DNA from 4 places in the Oceanobacter sp. ABM4_470 genome. Region 4 is predicted to be linked to each of the others. Evidence: predicted binding sites of a transcription regulator. Region 4 holds the regulator's gene; each other region holds the start of a gene.
The links. The regulator sigma-54, encoded in region 4, starts transcription at its own class of promoters, with help from an activator protein. The targets are predictions, from matches to a motif close to TGGCACNNNNNTTGCTNT.
Positions count from the first base shown of each region.

Region 1: a site for sigma-54 is predicted at 2,513-2,530, ahead of ACXADJ_RS08410 (flagellar basal body rod protein FlgF). Genes of this name have one in related genera too.
Region 2: a site for sigma-54 is predicted at 1,623-1,640, ahead of ACXADJ_RS04185 (CmpA/NrtA family ABC transporter substrate-binding protein). Genes of this name have one in related genera too.
Region 3: a site for sigma-54 is predicted at 1,317-1,334, ahead of ACXADJ_RS04135 (nitrate- and nitrite sensing domain-containing protein). Genes of this name have one in related genera too.

Region 1 is NZ_JBSWTR010000001.1:1,927,610-1,931,272, forward strand. It holds gene flgH (flagellar basal body L-ring protein FlgH) at 99-869, opposite strand; gene flgG (flagellar basal-body rod protein FlgG) at 886-1,671, opposite strand; gene ACXADJ_RS08410 (flagellar basal body rod protein FlgF) at 1,697-2,443, opposite strand; gene amt (ammonium transporter) at 2,831-3,663, shown strand, end outside.
Region 2 is NZ_JBSWTR010000001.1:964,315-967,977, reverse strand. It holds gene ACXADJ_RS04195 (hypothetical protein) at 1-206, opposite strand, end outside; gene ACXADJ_RS04190 (ElaB/YgaM/YqjD family protein) at 267-548, opposite strand; gene ACXADJ_RS04185 (CmpA/NrtA family ABC transporter substrate-binding protein) at 1,767-3,152, shown strand; gene ACXADJ_RS04180 (ABC transporter permease) at 3,332-3,663, shown strand, end outside.
Region 3 is NZ_JBSWTR010000001.1:947,668-951,330, reverse strand. It holds gene ACXADJ_RS04135 (nitrate- and nitrite sensing domain-containing protein) at 1-1,270, opposite strand, end outside; gene ACXADJ_RS04130 (hypothetical protein) at 1,602-1,931, opposite strand; gene nirD (nitrite reductase small subunit NirD) at 2,117-2,431, opposite strand; gene nirB (nitrite reductase large subunit NirB) at 2,452-3,663, opposite strand, start outside.
Region 4 is NZ_JBSWTR010000001.1:2,892,014-2,895,676, forward strand. It holds gene lptA (lipopolysaccharide transport periplasmic protein LptA) at 1-468, shown strand, start outside; gene lptB (LPS export ABC transporter ATP-binding protein) at 465-1,190, shown strand; gene ACXADJ_RS12730 (RNA polymerase factor sigma-54) at 1,318-2,805, shown strand; gene hpf (ribosome hibernation-promoting factor, HPF/YfiA family) at 2,859-3,158, shown strand; gene ptsN (PTS IIA-like nitrogen regulatory protein PtsN) at 3,162-3,614, shown strand.

The DNA.
Region 1 (3,663 bases), 960 kb from region 4:
CGCCTTGAAAACCAGCATACGTGCTGCGGCCAGCCAACTCTGTTGAAAAGGCTTGTTGTTGCGTAACCGGCTGCGTAACCGGCTGTAGGTGGTCGCCATCAGAATGGCCACCAGGGAGAGTTCAGAATCTTGTCGCCCCAGCCCTGCTTGGTGGAGTTGTTCAAATTGCCACGGCCACCAAAGGAGATTCGCGCATCTGCAACCTTGCTGGACGACACCGTGTTGTCCGGGGTGATGTCTTGCGGGCGTATCAGACCCGCAATACGAATGTACTCATCCCCTTCAGACAGGGTCAGCCATTTTTCACCACGAATACGGAGGATGCCGTTGGGCAAAACTTCTGCCACCGACACACTGATCTGACCGGACAAACTGTTGGAGCGGTCGGCTTCGCCAGTGCCGCTAAACGTACGGTCACTGTTGGTTTCGATACCCAGATTGAGGTTCTTCCAGCCCGGTGTTACCCCCAAAATAGTGCCCGCACCAACGCTGTTGGAGGACGACTTGTCGGAGCTGGTTTCGGCCGATTTGCTGGACTGATACGACTCTTCAAAAATCACCGTAATGATGTCGCCAACCCGACGAGCCTGTTGATCCAGATACAAGCCATTGGAATACGCTGCCTGATACAAGGAACCCGACGCCGTTGGTGGTGGCTGCAAGGTATCGGCCGATACCGGCGCGTAATCCGGGTCGTTCATGACGACATCCTGTTCCATCGGCACCGAGGTACAGCCGACGACCGCCGCCAACATGGCACACACCAGCAAAGGCTTACCGGCAGCGGCAAATTCGGTTTGGACTGGCAGATCCTTGCCGCTTTCCGGTTGTTGGTCAGACGTGCTGTTGGGGTAGCTAACGGGCGTCATAACTTACTCCGCTCTATCAGGTGTTCTGGTTGAGGAACTGCAACATTTCATCCGCCGCAGACACCACTTTAGAGTTCATTTCGTAGGCGCGCTGAACCGTGATCATCTTCACCAGCTCTTCCACCACTTCGACGTTGGAATTTTCCAAAGCGCCCTGTTCCAGCGTGCCGAAGCCATCCTCACTGGGAATACCAGCAACCGGTGCACCACTGGATGCGGTTTCCAGGAACAGGTTGCCACCGGTGGCCAGTAGGCCTGCCGGGTTAATGAAATCGATGGTTTCTATCTGGCCCAGATCAACCGGCGTTGGGTCCCCTTGAATGGAGGCCTGCACAATGCCGTCACGACTGATCATGACTTCATTGGCCTGATCCGGAATGGTGATTTGTGGCTCCAATGGATAGCCGTTTACATTCACCATCACCCCTTCGTCGTTGAGGTGGAACGTACCGTCACGGGTGTAGGCAATGTTGCCGTCCGGCATGGCGATCTGGAAAAAGCCGCGACCGTTGATCGCCACATCCAGCGTCTGGTCGGTCAGTTCCAGCGAGCCGGTGGTAAACACCTTCTGGGTGCCCGCAGTACGAACACCGGTACCCAGCTGCAAGCCCGATGGCAAGCGGCTGTCGGCGGAGCTGTTGGCCCCGGGCTGGCGGTCAATCTGGTACAACAGGTCTTCAAACACCGGGCGGTCTTTCTTGAAGCCGGTGGTGGCGACGTTGGCCAGGTTGTTGGAAACGGTGGTCAGCGCCAGATCCTGAGCTTCAAGGCCGGTCTTGCTGATCCAGAGTGCATTCATCATGGTGGCTTACCTCTCAGACCTGACGTTATTGGCTTTGCAGCAACTGGGTGGTTGCGGCGGTATTTTCATCGACGCGCTTCATCAGCTTTACCTGCATTTCGTACTGACGATTGAGCGCAATCAGATCGGTTAACTCGGACACCGCGTTGACGTTACTGCCTTCCAGAAAGCCGTTCACCAACGATATGTTAGGGTCAAAGTCGGCTGGGCCAACGCCTGCTTCTCGGAACCGGAACAGGCCATCTTCGCCTTTTTCCAGATCCTGGGAATCGGGGTTCACCAGCTTCAGCTGCACCGGCTCTGCCACGCCCACCGGCTGCTCGCCCGCGGGCTGGATGGTAATGATGCCCGCCCGGCTGACTTCAATTTGAGTAAACGGCGGCAGTACTACAGGGCCGCCGTCGCCAATCAACTGATCGCCCTGGCCATTCAGCAGACGGCCATTGGGATCAACACTGAGATCACCCGCACGGGTATAGGCTTCCTGACCATCAGGGCCAACAACGGCGAACCAGCCTTGATGCTCAATCGAGACATCCATACGGCGGCCGGTTTCGATCAACGGCCCCTGACGAAAATCACTGGCCGGGCTTTCCACCATGGCGTAGGCACGGGTGGGAAAATGCTCACCAAATACCCCCATGGCACGGCTTTGGCTGTAGTCTGAACGGAACCCGGTGGTGCTGGCATTGGCCAAATTGTTGGCATGGGATGCCTGCCCCAAGGTGTTTTGACGAGCCCCTGACATGGCAATGTAGAGCGCTCTATCCATACTTCCTCCCGCTGGGGCACTGCCCCGTATTCGTCACAGCCAACGGACTGCGTCAGCTTTTGTAAGAACACAGCAGCCTTTGTGCCAGAATCACTTTATTCATATTTTTCAAAGGGTTAGAAGAATTACAGACTTTGGACGCAGCGAGATTGTCAAATTGGCGGCAGCGAATTGCCGCCAGTCGAGCTAATAAATTGACGCCGTACCGAACCTGACCCGGCTCTTTTTAAAGCAAAGCAGGGCGTTCAATGGGTCAGTAAAGAACTCTCTGAATAAAAGTGTGTTATCGCGCGCTGCTCATATCAGTTTGGAATATCCAGTTGCGGCCAGCGGGACCAGAGAGAAACCCGACTAGGCTTGAAGGACTACTGAACTCTCGGGATTCGTATGGCAACTCATTCCTATTCCAAACGCTGTCAACTACCTCGCGCGCTGAGCCTGCTAATGATCGGCAGCCTGATACCCGGCATCGCCTCGGCCAACCCGGCTAATATCGTCGCCGGCGATGTGCAAGGAATGCTGGATATGACCTGGGTGATTCTGGCAGCGGGACTGGTGTTTTTTATGCAGGCCGGTTTCACCATGCTGGAATCCGGCATGGTGCGGGCCAAAAACAGCTACAACGTCGCGATTAAAAACATCAGCGACTTTACCACCGCCGTACTGACGTTCTGGTTGATTGGCTTTGCCTTGATGTTTGGCCCCAGTATCAACGGCTGGCTGGGCGGTGACGGCTGGATGGGCAGTTTGCTCTCAACCCCGGCGGATTACGCCTTCTTCCTGTTCCAATCCATGTTTGTCGGAACGGCCGCCACCATTGTTGCCGGTGCGGTCGCCGAGCGTATGAAGTTCAATGCCTACATCATTATCAGCGTCGCCATTTCCATTGTTATTTACCCCGTGTCCGGCCACTGGATTTGGGGCAGCGCCCTGACAGAAGGGCAACCGGGCTGGCTTGAGGCCAAAGGATTTATGGACTTTGCCGGTTCTACCGTGGTGCATTCTGTTGGCGGCTGGGTGGCATTGGCCGGGATTATTGCCCTTGGCGCACGGCGTGGACGTTTTGACGACGACGGCAAACCGCTGGATATTCCGGGCCACAATTTGCTGATTTCTACCGTCGGCGTCTTCATCCTCTGGTTCGGCTGGTTTGGTTTCAACGGTGGCAGCACGCTGGCAGCGGATGCCAGTGTTGCCGTTATCGTGTTGAATACCGTGTT
Region 2 (3,663 bases), 1.9 Mb from region 4:
GTATCCACGGCCAGCTGTGCTTCCGTTTGCACCAGCTTCAGCCAGGTTGCCGAGCCTTGTTTAATCCCGGCCAGCAACTGGTCCCAACTCACGTCGTCGGTTGCCGTCTCCGCTGCCTGTTGCGCGGCCGTGTCAACGCGTTCCTCGTTGTGAGCATGTGGTGCTGTGTTGGATACGGTTTTATCTATCGATGCCGACTGATTCATAACGCTTATCCTCGGCGTAGCCATACAAGTGTTTCGAGCGGGCCAAAGCCCGCATCTGAATTACTTACGCTTGATCAGCGCAGACAACAGTGCTCCGGCAACAAAGGCCATACCGGCGGTTTTGAGCGGATTTTCCCTGGCGTAGGTCGTGGCGGCCTGCCCCATCTCTTTGGAGCGCGAAGCGGCGCTTTCGGCCACATCATGTGCCTGGTGATACAGATGACTGGCCGTGTGCTGCATCTTCTTGACGTTGCTTTCTGTAATGTCGGCGGCCTGTTCGGCGGCCTCTTTCACGTCTTCTTTGGCTTGAGTGTTCTCTTGAACGCGAGCTGTATTAGCCATAGTGCTAACTCCTCTTTAGGGGACATCTATTTAATCCTGCACGGCTCTGCGCGAGTGTTGCCGTTGTTCAGTGCAAGGCGACGAATGCAGTGGAATGACGTGTCCTTTCCAAGTTCGTCAACACCGCACTGGGCAGCGGCAACCCGCGCCCTACGGGGGCTGCCAGATGATCTCGACTCTGTGTCGCCGACTTTTGACTTGACCCGTCAGGCCTGCAAGTCGGCTTCGTGATTCGAAACCATCCGGCAGCCCAGAGTGAGCACCGGATTAAATAGATGTCCCCTTTACCTGTCATTGGACACTAACCCAAACCGATTCAAGCGGATGGCTGAATGCGGAGGCGGGTTACCGCCGTGGTGATTTCTCACTCACACTCAGAGTGTTTCAAGCCTCATGCCAAGTTATAACTTTTTGTTTTTATTGGAAATTATTAAAAACCAGATCGTTAGCCGTACTCTCGCCGTGTATATTTTTCAGACCAATGCTGTAGATATTGCACTCTCACTCTTCTCATCATCGACATCACATACGGAGCTGAAGTTTTCGTTTCTTACACCGAAACAACGCCCCGAAACAGCGCCCCGAAACAGCGCACCGTATTAATACGCAGATGCTCATTTGACGCACAACAATGCACCAGCATGCTCCAGCGATTCCTCGCAACCTCCTTCCGCTGACATAGACAGCCACCGAATCCCGACCAATTTGTCAAAAATGTCGCCGGGCAAATAACGGCCAAAGCTGACAAAACAGTGAAATCAGGCCAGGTTCGCTGCGTTTTATAGCCATGAATAATCCCTTCAGGATGGCTAAAGCGTCGTTTTTTCGCTCAACCGAGTAAGAACCTCCATCCAGCGATGTGTATTTGTGACCAAAAACTCAACAGCCTTTCACTCTCTTGAAAACACCAGTAAAGATGGGGCTTTGTGGCAATTTGAGCCACTTGATTTAAGCCGACACTTCCGTCTCACAAGCCTGCCGCTGTCTGAAATTTTTCGAACCAGCGATCTTGTCAAGGCAGGCTATTTAACAAACTGCCAATCGATCCTGACCGCCAACCGATTCCAAACAATTTGGCACACCGCTTGTATTAGTCATTTCACAAGCCCAATGGCGGGCTAACCAAAAATCAAGAACACCTGAAGTTTCAGCAAAGGCGCTACCGACGTTATGTCGTAGCGCCTTTTTTGTTTTTTAAGCCTAAGAAGAGGAAGCATGATGCGAGGTATCAACACACTGCGCCGCAAGCTGTTGACCACAGCGGTTGTATTGGCAAGCGGACTGGCCACACTGTCTGTGCCGTCTGCCAGCGCAGAGGAATGGGCCGAGAAGGAAGAGCTCAAGTTTGGCTTTATCAAACTGACTGATATGGCGCCACTGGCTGTTGCCTATGAAAAAGGCTTCTTCGAAGACGAAGGTCTGTACGTCACTCTGGAAGCCCAGGCCAACTGGAAAGTTCTGCTCGACCGCGTCATTGACGGTCAGCTGGACGGTGCTCACATGCTGGCAGGCCAGCCTCTTGGTGCCACCATTGGTTTTGGTACCCAGGCTCACATCATTACCGCGTTCTCCATGGACCTGAACGGTAACGCCATCACGGTTTCCAACGATATCTGGGACCAGATGAAGCCAAACATTCCAAAGCAGGCCGACGGCAAACCGGTTCACCCGATCAAGGCTGACGCACTGAAGCCAGTGGTTGACAAGTACAAGGCTGAAGGCAAGCCGTTCAACATGGGCATGGTATTCCCGGTTTCTACCCACAACTATGAGCTGCGTTACTGGCTGGCAGCCGGTGGCATCCACCCTGGCTACTACGCACCGGCCAAGGGCGACACCTCTGGTCAGATTGACGCCGACGCACTGCTGTCTGTTACCCCGCCACCACAAATGCCAGCCACTCTGGAAGCCGGCACTATCTACGGCTACTGCGTAGGCGAACCGTGGAACCAGCAGGCGGTATTCAAGGGCATTGGTGTGCCAGTGGTTACCGACTACGAAATCTGGAAAGACAACCCGGAAAAAGTGTTCGGTGTATCCAAGGCCTGGTCTGACAAGTACCCGATCACCCACAAGAAAGTCGTAAAAGCCATGATTCGTGCGGCTGAGTGGTTGGATGCCAACAACAACGCCAACCGTCCGGAAGCGGTGAAGATCCTGTCACAGCCTAACTACGTAGGCGCCGACTACGACGTAATCGCCAACTCCATGACCGGTACCTTCGAATACGAAAAAGGCGACAAGCGTGACGTGCCGGACTTCAACGTATTCTTCCGCTACAACGCCACCTACCCGTACTACTCCGATGCCATCTGGTACCTGACCCAAATGCGTCGCTGGGGTCAGATTGCTGAAGAGAAGTCTGATGACTGGTTCATGGAAACTGCCAAGAAGGTTTACCGCCCGGACATCTATGCAGCGGCTGCCAAAGAGCTGATCGCCGAAGGCAAGCTGAAAGCCAAGGACTTCCCGGATTTCGACAAGGAAACCGGCTTCAAGGCACCACAGAAGCACTTCATCGACAACATCACTTATGACGGTACCAAGCCTAACGAGTACCTGAAGAAGTTCGACATCGGCCTGAAAGGTTCAGACACCATCTGATCTTGTAAAACCCGCCCCTGAATCCGGTTGTATCAGGGGCCCACATAAGAAATACCGCAGTTGGCAGAATGCAGTCGCCAATTGCAGCAGGGGGATCATCCCCTAAACCCGGTTTTGCCAGCCATCCAACAGCAGGGCTGGCAACCACAACGGGGATATAACCCTGGCAGGAGAGAGAAATGAGCATCGCGTTATCCAACATCAGCTGGCTGGAGCCAGTCGTTAAAATCGCCAAAGGCGACGACGTCAGCAACAATCTACAGGTCATCATCAAGGCTATTGGCGTGCCAATGGCTGGTATTCTGGTATTCCTGATGCTTTGGCACGCTGCTGCCAGCAACATTGAAACCTCACTGGGTAACTTCCCTGGCCCGGCCGATGTGTATGAGCAAAGCACTGGCCTGATCGAAGAGCATTTTGCCGAACGCGAAAAAGCCGAGGCCTTCTACGAGCGCCAGGAAAAACGCAACGAGGCCCGGATGGCAAAAGACCCATCCTATGAGCCAAAGAT
Region 3 (3,663 bases), 1.9 Mb from region 4:
CCAAGAGCATGTCTGCCACCCGGATCATATGGGTGGCGACTTCGACAATACGCTGCTTGCCGTTCATCGCCGCCTGGCGAATCTCGCGATAAGCCTCTTCTTCTGAAATGCCTTTCGACTGCATCAGCAGGCCTTTGGCCTTTTCCACCAGCTTGCGCTCATCCAATGCCTGGCGGGCTTCTGCCAGCTCGGCGCTGACTTGCTGAATTCGCGCCGCTTGCCCTTGCACCAACTCGGACACAGACTGCGCCAGCTTGATGTTAAAGCCAGCGGCAACGTTGACCACAGGGCCGTCGAGGTCATCGCCATCCGGATCACGCGACAAGGGTGAAATCGGCGGCTCCTCGGCGCTAAGCAAGGATTTGATCTGCTCCGTGTGCAGCGTCAATTCTTCTTCCGCCTGCTTGATTTTCTGTTCGCACAGCTGTTGCAACGACGTCGCCAATGCTTTTTCGGCCAGCTGCATGGCATCAATACGCTGGGTGCAGACCGAATACCAGATTTCGCTCATGGCCGCAGGCAAGCTGTCACCATGGCGGGCGCGGGCAATCATCTGACGCAGCTTTTCAAGCTCGGTCGCCGCTTCTGATGACTCAATCCGGCGCAAAGTGTCGGCATGCACCGGCTGCGTGAATTCGGTGAAGATATCAAAACAACGAATTTGCGCTTCTTGCAGGTCTTTTACCCGCTGTTGAACCTTGTTGCTGAATTCACCACTGGTGAAGCCAATCAAGCCCCACGCCCGTTCCTGACCGGAATATTCCTTGCCCTGAACAAAATTAAATAACGCAATCAGTGAGCGGGTAATGTCCGGGTCGTGGGAAATATCTGCAGCTTCAAACACCACATGAATCAAGCCAGCGACCAGACGATTAAACAGGCCGGTGGTTTGTGCGGCAGTTAACTTTTGCGCCAGAATTTGCTGGCGCAGTTCAGGCAACTCATCCAGTCCGTGCAATACAAACGCTACGCTACTAAACAGTCGTGAAGAATTCAGGGAACTATCACCCAATGGAAGTCGCCCCAACATGGTGCGAAAGTGTTTCTCGGCTGCATGGATTTGGCTCATTTCATCCTGCAGCTCACGGGAGAAACGTGTACCACTCGACACCAGGAAGGAATTGGATAGCCCACGTTCTCGCTGCAGCTCGTGAATCAGCTCGGTGGCGCGAATCACCAGATCACAACTGACCTCCAGCTGCTTCAACGAAGCAATTTCAGCCCGACGGGCAGCATACAGGAAGTCTTCAGTGGAAGGGGTTTGGCTCATGAATAAAGGCCCTGGCAAGCATCACGGATATGGTTATCTGATTGTTACAGCAAGGAGTGTTCCAACTTGGGGCAAACCTGCCTTTTTTGAGGTAGGCAGGTCCAGAGAATGGCGCATGATTCAGCCTCCGAACCACTAAACGCCACCAAACACCAGCAATGTGAACCGTGATGGTGCATCCTGACAAAAACAGCAGATCAATTATCGAGAGGCCGTAACTTCATCCACTGGATGTGCGAATGGCGTTTCCTGGCGCTATGAAACACCCGTTGCAGATCCGGGCTTTGGGGGCTGTCCACAGTCACAAATCCGTTGCGACGATAAAAGTCATCTAGATGAGGTAATGGCAAGGTGAATATTGGCGCTGCGCCCTGACGCAAAAGCCCAGCGCCTTCTTCCAGATGCAACCTTTGCAGATGCTCCAGCAGCAACGAAGCCAGCCCTGGGAACGATGACCCGGCAGCGTGCATACATTACGTAGCAGCCAGCCGCGGTCATAGCGTTGCAGGCGAGCAGCGCATACCAGTTCGTTGTTCAAAAACAGTCCCAGCCGAACATCCGACGGTGATGCCCGCCCGGATTCGCCGCTGCGCTTGTACAAGGCATTGATATCCGCCAGCGACACATCTGCAGAAAAACGTGTTTCAGATAGTGGCTTCATATCAAACGCTGCACCAATAATGACGAGTGCCTGTAATACCGCGTATTAGCCTGCTTTTGCAACCAGCTGCAGCCCTCACACAAAGCCCCATAAAATCCCATAAAAAAACCGCTGTAACTCCGCCATTTCTGGCGACGTTACAGCGGTTGATGGGTCTTGCCTGCCAGACAATGGCAGGCTGGTACTTACACCAGTTCGACTCGGCCGTCTTTCACCTGAACGGTCCAGGTTTTCAGCTTGATGTTTTCGTCTTCAAAGCACTCACCGGTTGCCAGGTCGTAATGCTGCTTGTACAGCGGCGACGCCACCATGTAGCGATCACCCTTGGTGCCGATCAAACCACGAGACATCACATTGGCCTTGCCGAATGGATCGTAGTTACTGACGGCGAACACCTGTTCGGTGTTACCAATACGGAACAGCGCAACCTGCTCACCTTCGTGCAGTGCGCACACGCCGGTATCCGGGGCAATGTCTGTCAGGGCACATACGTTAGTCATGATCTCTCTCCTATTACTGCTTACTCGCCACCGGCGACAGGGTTGCTGGCCAGTTCAACCAATTCAATACGCTCGGCTTCGGTCGCTGGCCGACGCTGGCCACGCTCACGCACGTAGAACAGGTTTTTGTCTTCTTCATCGGCGTTAATGAAGTGCTGGAAGCGCTTCAGGCGCTCTGGGTTGTTGACGGTGGTTTTCCATTCACACTGGTAAGCGCCCACCACGCGCGTCATGCCGCGCTCCAGATCTTCACAGATAGCCAGCGAGTCATTGATCACCACGTCTTTCAGGTAGTCGAGACCACCTTCCATGTTTTCCATCCACACCGAGGTACGCTGCAAGCGATCGGCGGTACGAACGTAGAACATCAGCACGCGGTCGATGTATTTCACCAGGGTTTCGTCATCCAGATCGGTGGCGAACAGGTCAGCATGACGAGGACGCATACCGCCGTTACCGCAGACATACAGGTTCCAACCGGTCTCTGTGGCAATCACACCAATATCCTTGGACTGGGCTTCGGCACACTCACGAGTACAGCCAGATACCGCAAACTTGATCTTGTGCGGCGCGCGCAGACCCTTGTAGCGGTTCTCCAACGCAATCGCCATGGACACGGAATCCAGTACGCCATAACGACACCAGGTGGAGCCAACACAGGACTTCACGGTACGCAGCGACTTGCCGTAGGCATGGCCGGTTTCAAAGCCCGCATCGATGAGTTTTTCCCAAATGGTCGGCAATTCATGCAACTGGGCACCAAACAAGTCGATACGCTGGCCACCGGTAATCTTGGTGTACAGATCGAATTCCTTGGCCACTTCACCGATGGCAATCAGGCCTTCTGGCGTGATCTCACCGCCCGGTACACGAGGCACAACGGAGTAAGTACCGTCTTTCTGCATGTTGCCCAGGAAGATATCGTTGGTGTCTTGCAGGCCAATATGCTCGTCTTTCAATACGTATTCATTGTTGAACGACGCCAGAATGGAGCCAATGGCCGGCTTACAGATTTCACAGCCACAACCGCCGTTGCCTTCGTTGGCCAACACCTCAGCAAAGGTGCTGTAGCCTTTCACGCGAATCACATCTGCCAGTTCACGACGGGTGTACGAGAAGTGCTCACAAATATCCGTGTTCACTTCCATGCCCAGCGCTTCCATCTCGGCATCCATCACCTGCTTCACCAGTGCGGTACAACCACCACAACCGCTGGTCGCTTTGGTCTCGCC
Region 4 (3,663 bases):
GGCATGGTGGTGTACGAAGGTGACGTTGAGCTGACCCAGGGCACCCTCAAGATTCAATCCGACCGTCTGGTGCTGATTCTGGAAGGCAAAAGCCTCAAGCAAGCCATTGCCGAAGGCGAGCCAGCCCGCTACGAGCAGCAAGTCAGTGCCGATAAGCCGGTGACCAACGCCAGTGCTGAACGCATCGACTACTTTGCTGCCGACAAGCTGATCAACTTCAGCGGCAACGCCGAACTGACCCAGGAAAACAACAGCTTCAGTGGCCAGCAGATTCGTTACGACATCACCGCCGAAACCGTCTCTGCCAGTGGTCAAACGCCAGCCTCCGACCAGTCGGACGCCAGCGGCGAATCCGATAGCCAGCGTATTCGCGTGATCATCCAGCCGCAGCAAACCGGCCAGGCTGACAGCGCCAACAACAACCTGGTGGACACGGACGAGGAGACAGCTGCGGAGACCAGTGAATGAAGACCCTCAAGGCGCAGCACCTGGCCAAAAGCTACGGCGGCCGGGAAGTGGTAAAGGACGTATCGCTGGCAGTTTCCAGCGGTCAAATCGTCGGTTTGCTGGGCCCCAACGGCGCCGGCAAAACCACCTGTTTCTACATGATTGTGAACCTGGTGCAGGCCGACAAGGGCCGTGTCAGCATCGACGATGAAGACATCTCCCACTTGCCGATGCACGGCCGCGCCAAGAAAGGCATTGGCTACCTGCCACAGGAAGCCTCGATCTTCCGCAAGCTCAGCGTTGAAGATAACATTCTGGCCATTCTGGAAACCCGCGACGACCTCAACAAGGCCGGCAGGCAGCAGCAACTGGAGCAATTATTGGACGAATTTCACATCCAGCACATTCGCAAAAGTGCCGGTATGGCCCTCTCCGGGGGCGAGCGCCGACGGGTCGAAATTGCCCGCGCACTGGCCGCTGAACCGTCCTTTGTGTTGCTCGATGAGCCTTTCGCAGGGGTTGACCCGATTTCTGTCGCTGACATCATGGACATCATTCGCCAGCTCAAAAACCGCGGTATCGGCGTGTTGATTACCGACCATAACGTGCGGGAAACATTGGCAATTTGCGAAAAAGCCTACATTGTAGGCGGCGGCCACATCATTGCCGAAGGCACCGCCGACGAAGTGTTGGCCAACGAACAGGTACGGGCTGTGTATCTGGGACAGGATTTCCGTCTCTGATCCGCAACGCTGCCAGAGATTCCGGTATTTCGCTGTTTGCAAAGCGAAACCATACAGGCATAGGCAGGGCGCAAAGCTTGCGTATAATGCACAGAACATGCCGATCATTGATGAACAGTAGCGCAGTATGAAAGCATCGCTTCAGTTAAAAATGGGTCAGTCGCTGACCATGACGCCACAGCTGCAACAGGCCATCCGCTTGCTGCAACTGTCGACTCTGGATCTGCAACAGGAAATCCAGGAAGCCCTGGACTCCAATCCCATGCTGGAACATGACGAGTCCGAGAACGAAGACTTCTCCTCCGAAGCCAGCAGCAACAACGACAATAACGAAACCGAAGTCACTGCCAGCACGCCGGAACCGGAAACCCAGGAACTGGGCGACCAATGGTCTGACGACAAAATGCCGGACGACCTGCCGGTTGACAGCGACTGGGACGACACCTTCCAGACCACCGCCAGCATTGCCGCAGGCCCAGGTCCTTCCGGTGACGATGATTTCGACTATGACTCCCGTCATGCCACCACCGACGACCTGCAAGGTCATCTGGAATGGCAGCTGAACCTGACGCCCATGAGCGACGTCGACCGCGAAATCGCCACTATGCTGATCGACGGTGTCGACGAAGACGGCTACCTGCACACCACCATCGAAGACGTGCTCGAAGCCATGGACCCGGAATCCGAGGTGGAACAGGAAGAAGTCGTTGCGGTACTGAAACGCCTGCAACAGTTCGACCCGGCCGGGGTGTTCGCTCGCGACCTGCGCGAATGCCTGTTGCTGCAACTGGCGCAACTGCCAAAAGACACCCCCTGGTTGACCGAGGCGCAACTGGTGATCAGCGATTTCATCAATCTGCTGGGCAGCCGCGACTACCCGACCCTGATGCGCAAAACCAAATTGAAGGAAGACAACCTCAAGGCGGTACTGCGACTGATCAAGGAGCTCAACCCGAAACCGGGGGCAGGCATCAGCGGCGAACAGTCCGAATACGTTGTCCCCGACGTCATCGTGCGTAACATCCGCGATGAATGGCGCGTCGAACTGAACCCCGACATTGCGCCGAAACTGCGCGTCAACGCCGACTACGCCTCGCTGGTGCGTCGCTCTGACAGCAGCTCCGACAACACCTTCCTGAAAGACCACCTGCAAGAGGCTCGCTGGTTCATCAAGAGCCTGCAAAGCCGCAACGACACCTTGCTGAAAGTGGCGACCAAAATTGTTGAATACCAGATCGAATTCTTCGAAGAAGGCGAAGAAAAGATGAAACCACTGGTATTGCACGACATTGCCGAAGCCGTTGGCATGCATGAATCCACCATTTCACGGGTCACCACCCAGAAATTCATGCACACCCCACGAGGCATTTTCGAGCTCAAGTATTTCTTCTCCAGCCACGTCAGCACCGACACCGGCGGAGAGTGCTCCTCGACCGCTATTCGCGCCATGATCAAGAAACTGATCAGCGAAGAAAACGCGCGTAAGCCACTGAGTGACAACAAAATTGCCACCATGCTGAGCGAAAAAGGCATTCAGGTGGCGCGACGCACCGTCGCCAAATACCGTGAAGCCATGATGATTCCACCATCAAACGAACGTAAACAGTTGATCTGATGTCAACAACAGGTCTAGTCTCAGTATTGGATCTGTAAAGGAGGAGCCGTTTTATGAGCATCACTATTAGTGGCCAACACGTTGAAGTAACGGAAGCCATGGAAGCCTATGTGAAAGAAAAACTGGTGCGCCTGGAGCGCCACGCCGACATCACGTCGGGTCAGTTTATTCTCAAGCTCGAGAAGGATCGCAAGATTGCCGAAGGCACCCTGCACGTAGCAGGTGCCGACATCAACGCAACGGCGACTCACGACGACATGTACGCAGCCATCGACCTGATGGCCGACAAACTGGATCGTCAGGTGCTTAAACACAAAGAGAAACTGGTTGCACGACAGCACGGACAAGGCTAACGCATGACCCTCCAAATCGCCGATATCCTGACCCCGGAACGCACCATCAATGACGTGACGGTTTCAAGCAAAAAGAAGTTGCTGGAGTTCATCTCCAGTCTGGTTGCGGAAGAACTGAGCGATAGCTCATCGGATGAAGTGTTCGAACGACTGCTAGGGCGCGAGCGCCTTGGCAGTACAGGTATCGGCGAGGGCATCGCTATCCCCCACTGCCGTTTGCCTCAATGTAACGAAGCCGTTGGCGTGCTGCTGCACCTGAACAACGCCATCGACTTCGACTCGATCGACCGCCAGCCGGTCGACCTGGTGTTTGCCCTGCTGGTGCCGGAAGAAGCCACCGACGAACACCTGCAAATTCTGGCCACGCTGGCGCAAAACTTCAGCCAGGCCGATTACCGTCAGAAGCTGCGAGATGCCTCTGGCAATCGCCCCCTGTTCGACGCTGCCCTGTCCTGACGGGTAGCCGAACCAGTCACTCAGCCACCGACAACCACTGGAGACAGGT